Regions from separate parts of the Streptomyces tendae genome, predicted to be linked through region 2. Evidence: riboswitches for the same ligand, from Rfam matches in the RefSeq annotation. Region 2 holds a riboswitch; the other holds the start of a gene.
What was found. Region 2 has a riboswitch for cobalamin ahead of F3L20_RS12085 (energy-coupling factor ABC transporter permease). Riboswitches for the same ligand answer to the same signal wherever they lie in the genome.
Positions count from the first base shown of each region.

Region 1: it holds a riboswitch for cobalamin, as region 2 does, so the genes downstream of both, F3L20_RS15790 (ABC transporter substrate-binding protein) here and F3L20_RS12085 (energy-coupling factor ABC transporter permease) in region 2, are expected to answer to the same signal.

Region 1 is NZ_CP043959.1:3,430,167-3,433,350, forward strand. Features, by position in the region: gene F3L20_RS15785 (FecCD family ABC transporter permease) at 1-372, opposite strand, end outside; gene F3L20_RS15790 (ABC transporter substrate-binding protein) at 369-1,394, opposite strand; cobalamin riboswitch at 1,443-1,564, opposite strand; partial or broken gene F3L20_RS15795 (ferric reductase-like transmembrane domain-containing protein) at 1,760-2,736, shown strand; gene panD (aspartate 1-decarboxylase) at 2,935-3,184, shown strand, end outside.
Region 2 is NZ_CP043959.1:2,583,822-2,587,005, forward strand. Features, by position in the region: gene cbiQ (cobalt ECF transporter T component CbiQ) at 1-186, opposite strand, end outside; gene F3L20_RS12080 (energy-coupling factor ABC transporter substrate-binding protein) at 194-652, opposite strand; gene F3L20_RS12085 (energy-coupling factor ABC transporter permease) at 649-1,371, opposite strand; cobalamin riboswitch at 1,402-1,584, opposite strand; gene F3L20_RS12090 (ABC transporter substrate-binding protein) at 1,838-3,184, shown strand, end outside.

The DNA of each region.
Region 1 (3,184 bases), 850 kb from region 2:
GGAGACGCCCAGCAGGTAGGGCTCGGCGAGCGGGTTGCGCACCAGGGCCTGGAGGGCGGTGCCGACGACCGCGAGGCCGGCGCCGGTGACCGCGCCGAGCAGTACCCGAGGCGCCCGCACGTCCACCACGATGGTCTCCCGTGCCCGCGGCCAGTCCGGCTCCCGCCAGTCGGCGCCCAGGGCGTGCGTCACGATGCCCCACACCTGGCCCGGCGGCACGTGCACGGAGCCGATGGCGAGGCCGGCCGTGGCGGAGACGACGAGCAGGGCGGTGAGGACGATCACGGTGACGGCCGACCTCGTACGGCCCGCCCCCGGCTTGGTGGTCCTGCGCGGCGGAACGGTCCGCTCGGTGGTGGTGGCCCGGCTCACCGGAAGCGCTCGGGGTGCAGACCGCGGGCCAGGTCCTCGACCGCGTAGGCCGAGCGGACGCCGACCAGGGTGGCGGTCAGCGGCAGGACGACGAACCGCTTGTTCCTGACAGCGGGTACGTCGGCGAGCGCGGGCTGGGAGAGCAGGAACTCCTTCTTCTCCTCGACGCTTCCGGCGCCGGCGTAGTCGTAGACGGCGATGGCTTCCGGCTTGCGCTCGACGACCTGCTCCCAGGAGACGTCTCCGAAGACGTCGTCGAGGTCGGCGAAGACGTTCTCGCCGCCCGCCAGCCGGATCAGTTCGGTGCCCAGGCTCCTGCCGCCGGCGGTGAAGGCGCTCTTGTCGCCGCTGTCGTAGACGAAGACGGGCACCTCGGGCTCGTCCTCGACCGTGCCGGCGGCCTGGCCGACGCGGGCCTCGAGGTCCTCGACCAGCTGGTCGGCCCGGTCCGGAACACCGAAGACCTTGCCGATGGTGCGGATCTCGTCGTAGGTGTCCTTCATCGTCACCTGCTTCCCGCCGCAGTACTCACGGTTGAGGTAGGTGTCGATGCCGGCGTCGGCGAACGCCTTGCGGGAGCGGCCCTCGTTCTCGGCGAAGGCGCTGCCGTAGCCGCCGTAGACGAAGTCGGGTTCGGCGTCCAGGATCTTCTCGAACGACGGTTCCTTCTCCGCCAGTTCGGGGATCGTCTCGTAGTCCTTCCTCAGCTCGGGCAGGACGGCGGAGTCGGGGAAGGCCGTGCCGACCATGCGGTCCCTCAGCCCGAGGGCGAGCATGAGTTCCGCCGGGTGCTGGTGGATGGTGACCACCCGCGACGGAGGCTCGTCGTACGTCGTCGTGACGCCGCAGTTGTCGATGGTGACCGGGAAGCCCGCGTGCACGGCCGCGGTGGTCTTCGCGTCCCCGCCGCCCTCGTCGGACGAACCGCAGCCGGCGGCCGACACCATCGACGAAAGGGCCACGGCAGCGGCCGTGGCACGGAGGAACCCGCGCGTGCGGGCAGGGGTGAGCAACTGGGACACGTGAAGCCTCCTGGAGTCCGCGCTCCTTGGGACGGGCCCGCGACGGACCAGTGTCCTGACTCCCGGATCGACGTTTCCCTCCGCCTTCCCGCGCGGTGCGCAGTGGCATGTCGGAGGGGCGCTCCCCGGTCACAGTGGCGGGACCGTGCCGGATTCGCACCGGCTTCCTGTCTCCCGTCGCGGCGATGACCAGGCGATCCTACGTTCCCCCGAACCGACGGCGAAAGGGCGTGCCGAGCCGAGCACCTCGCCTGGCTGCTCTGGCCTGATTGTGGCTCCAAGGATCACGCCCTCGTCAGCCAGACTTGTTGCCTCACGCCACATGAGCCACCGCTGCCGCGATGGCCCGTGCCCGGGAGGCCCTGATGACGTCGGACGTGAGGCCGGACGAGGACGGGGCGGTGTCCCGTCAGGAAGCAGCGGCCTCCGGTGACCGTGTCGCGCTGCGCGGCGATCTGCGGCCGCCCTGCCCGACGCCACCGCCGCGGTGGTGGTCACCGTGCTCGTGTTCGCCCTTCTGTGGGCGCGCATGGATTCGGGAGCCTCGGACACCGTCGCGGTGATGCCGTTCATGGACGATCCCGGCACCTACTGGATGTATCTGCTCAGCCAGGCGTTCGGCTGGTCCGCCCTGCTGTGGGCCTGGGGCACGGTCATGCTCGGGCTGCTGCTGTCGGGACCACGCCCCGCCCGGCTGCCGGTGTCGCGGCAGGTACTGGAGCGCTGGCACCGCACCACCAGCCTGACGACCATGGCGCTGATGTTCGCGCACGCGCTGATGTTCGCGGCCGAACTCGTGCGCTACGAGACGAAGGTGGACTGGGCGGAGCGGCTGTGGGTGGCCTTCGCGGACACCCTCGTGCCGGGCTGGTACGACTCCGGGACCGGCCGCATCGCCATCCCGATCGGCCAGGGTGCCCTGTACCTGGCCATCCCGCTCGGGCTGCTGTTCTACGTCCGGCACCGCATCGGGGCGAACACCTGGCGCCGGCTGCACCGCTTCGTGATCGTCGTGTACGTGCTGAGCGTCTGGCACACGCTGCTGTACGGGACCAACGTCTGGTACGGGGAGTGGCCGCGCACCGTGCTGTGGCTCCTGCAACTCCCGGTCGCACTGCTGCTGTTGCTCCGTCTGCTGCGGCCGGCCCGGCGAGCCGAGCGGCTGGGCCCGCCGGGCGGGGGCGCGGCCCGGCCGGGCTGGTGGGTGCGGGCGGCGGGACGGGCCGCCGCCGCGGCCGTCCTCGTGGGGCTGGTCGTTGTCGCGGTGTCCGGCCGTGACGGCGGGCGGGACCGCCCGGCCCATCCGCCCGCGACGGCTCCCCACGCCCAGGAGACGGACTGACGGCCGGTGCGGCGTCCCGAATGATGTGTACGTCGAGCGGATTCCCCTCTCCCACGCCGAGGGCGCCCAGCAGTCGGTCATCAGCACGAGTCGCGGGGACCCTGGGGACAGCTGCCCGGGAACGCGACTCGTTGTAAGGTGTCGAAACAGCCCTTGACCAGCACACGCAGGCAGGGAGCCGACGCCCAGGAGTCCAACGTGCTGCGCACCATGTTCAAGTCCAAGATCCATCGGGCCACCGTCACCCAGGCCGACCTGCACTACGTGGGGTCCGTGACGATCGACGCCGATCTCCTCGATGCCGCCGACCTCCTGCCCGGTGAGCTCGTGCACATCGTCGACATCACCAACGGGGCCCGGCTGGAAACCTACGTCATCGAGGGTGAGCGCGGGTCCGGGGTGATCGGGATCAACGGGGCCGCCGCCCATCTCGTGCACCCGGGCGACC
Region 2 (3,184 bases):
CCGCCGAGCCGGCACGCCCGCCGGGCCGAGCAGCAACGCGAGCGCGGTGACCAGGACCAGTGCCGCGCCCGGCCAGGGCGGCAGCGAGATCGCGAGCACGGTGAGACCGAGACCGAGGACGGCCTTGTCCACCGGATGACGGCGGCGCCAGCGGCTGCTGTGCGCCGCCGCATCGATCGGCAGCACGGAACCGTCAGTCCCGTCCGTCACCGGGGCCGGTACGCACACCCGCGCCGGGACCCGCGGTACCCGTACCTGCGCCGGCACCCGTGCCTTCGGCACCCGCACTGTCGGCGTCTGCGCCCGTACCCGCGGCACCGGCACCCGCGTCCGCCGCGATCAGCTCGCGTGTCCGTGCCTCGCCCTGCCGGCGCCCGCGCCGCAGCCCGAAGTAGTAGGCCAGGACGCCCGCGCCGAGCGCCGCCTGGAGGGCGAACAGCGCCGACTCGATCTCGCCGGACGGCGGTTCGTACAGCGGCGAGAACCACGGCTCGTAGTCCGGGTGGAGCTCGGTGATCGCGGTCTCCGCCTCCCCGTCCGCCCCGGCGAACGGCTCCTCCTTGTGGTCGCCGAGCCCGAACACCAGCGGGATCACGGCGAGGGCGGCGACGAGCAGCAGAAGCAGGGTGTTGATCCTCGTGTTGCGGCTCATCGGGCCACCACCTCCGCCGACTCGGCCGACTCCGCCCGCCCGCGACGCCCGGCGACCGAGGTGACCAGCACCCCGAGCCGGGTCAGCTCGCCCTTGCTCGACTGCACCAGCAGGCGCATCACCAGCACGGTCAGCAGCCCCTCGCTCACCGCGAGCGGGATCTGCGTGACCGCGAAGATGGACCCGAACTTGCCCAGGGCGCCCAGGAATCCGCTGCCGGGGTCCGGAAAGGCGAGCGCCAGCTGCACGCTCGTCACGCAGTACGTCGACAGGTCGGCGACGAACGCGCCGCAGAACACCGCTCCCATCAGCGGCACGTCGTACCGGCGCAGCAGCCGGTAGACGGCGTACCCCGCCCACGGTCCGACGATCGCCATCGAGAAGACGTTGGCGCCCAGGGTGGTCAGCCCGCCGTGCGCGAGCAGCAGTGCCTGGAACAGCAGGGTGATGGTCCCGAGCACCGCCATGACGGGTGGCCGGAACAGGATCGCGCCCAGCCCCGTGCCGGTGGGATGGGAGCAACTCCCGGTCACCGACGGCAGTTTCAGCGCGGACAGGACGAACGTGAAGGCGCCCGACGCGCCCAGCAGCAGTGTGCTCTCGGGATGAGCTCTCACTTCACGGATGAGCGACCGGGCTCCGTGGACGACGAACGGCGCCGACGCGACGCCCCAGGCGACCGCGTGCGCCGGTGGCAGAAAACCCTCGGCAATGTGCATGGCTCAGCAGACCCTCTCCAGCACCTCGTGGATGGTTGACGCGCCTTGGCCGGTCTCCTGGCTGACGGGTACCACCGCCCGTGCTCCGCCTTCCCGGGTCCCGGAGGACCCAGTGGCTGCCCGCGAGGGCCGGAGCCGGACTTCCCGATCACAGTGGCGAGGGCCGCACCGGTATCGCACCGATTTCCCGTCACCAAGGCGTGGCGACAGTAGTCCCCGGCGAGGCCCGGTGACAAGCGGCGACGGGGGCGCGCGGACGGCGCCCGGCAGCTCGCGACCCGGCGCACACCTGCGCGTTCGGGCCTCACGGGGCCCGCTTCCGGATCCGGGGGATAGGGGGCCGCCGTCCTGGGCAGGGTCTTGCTGCAACTAATATGCAACAACGACTTTCCAGCAACAGGTTCGGACAGGACGTCCGGACAAGAGGCCCGGGCAAGAGGTCCGGTCGACAGGGATGTGAGGTTCGATGACGACCCGACGCATACGGGGAGCCGCTGCGGTACTGGCGACGGCCTCGGTGGTCACCGCCTGCTCGGCGCCGGGCAGTGGCGGCGCGGACGGCGCGGCGGCCGCCGAGTCCGTCGTGATCGGGGTCTCCACCGAGCCCGACACCCTGAGCCCGCTGCTCGGTTACGGCAAGGACGGCAACTCGAAGATCTTCGACGGACTCCTCGCCCGCGACGCCGACATGAACCTGCGGCCCGCCCTGGCGAAGGCGCTCCCGAAGATCACGGACGGCGGCCGGACCTACACCTACACCCTGCGCGAGGGTGTGGAGTTCAGCGACGGCGAGCCGCTGACCGCCCGGGACGTGGTCTTCACCTACCGCACGGTGCTCGACGACGACACCAACAACACCTTCAAGAGCGAACTGGCCGCCGTCGAGGACGTCCGGGCGGTGGGCGACGACACGGTCGTCTTCACCCTGCGTCACCCCTACGCGCCGTTCGCCGCCCGCACGGTGCTGCCGGTCGTCCCCGAGCACGTCGCCGGGAAGCAGGACCCCAACACCGGCGCCTTCAACACCGAGCCGGTCGGCACCGGGCCGTACGTCCTCGTCGACTGGCGCAAGGGCGAGAAGCTCACCTTCAAGGCCAACCCGCACTACTGGGGCGGCGCGCCGAAGGTGAAGAAGCTCACCATGGCGATCGTCGCCGACGACGACGTCCGCGCCACCCGCCTGCGCTCCGGCGACCTCGACGGCGCGGTCCTCCCGCCCAACCTCGCCGCCACCTTCAAGAACGACGACGACAAGAAGACGTACCGGGCCACCTCCTACGACTTCCGCGCCGTCACCCTGCCCAGCGGCAGCCCCGTCACCGGCGACACCGCGATCCGCCGCGCCCTCGACCTCGCCGTCGACCGGCAGGCCATGGTCGACAAGATCCTCGACGGCGCCGGCCGCCCCGCCTACGGCCCGCTGCCCGTCGACGACCCCTGGTTCGCCAAGGACGTCGAGCGGTCCCGGGACCTCGCCGAGGCCGGGCGCATCCTCGACGCGGCAGGCTGGAAGGAGGGCAACGACGGCATCCGCGCCAAGGACGGCCGCCCCGCCCGCTTCACCCTGTACTACCCCTCCGGCGACAAGGTCCGCCAGGACCACGCCCTCGCCTACGCCTCCGACGCAAAGAAGGCCGGCATCGACGTACGGGTGCAGAGCGCCACCTGGGAGGTCATCGAACCCCGCATGAAGCACGACGCCGTCCTCGCGGGCTTCGGCAGCATCGGCGACCCCGACTTCGGCCTCTACACCCTGCTGCACTCCTCCCTCGCGGGCGACGGCTTCAACAACATGGCCCGCTACGACAACCCG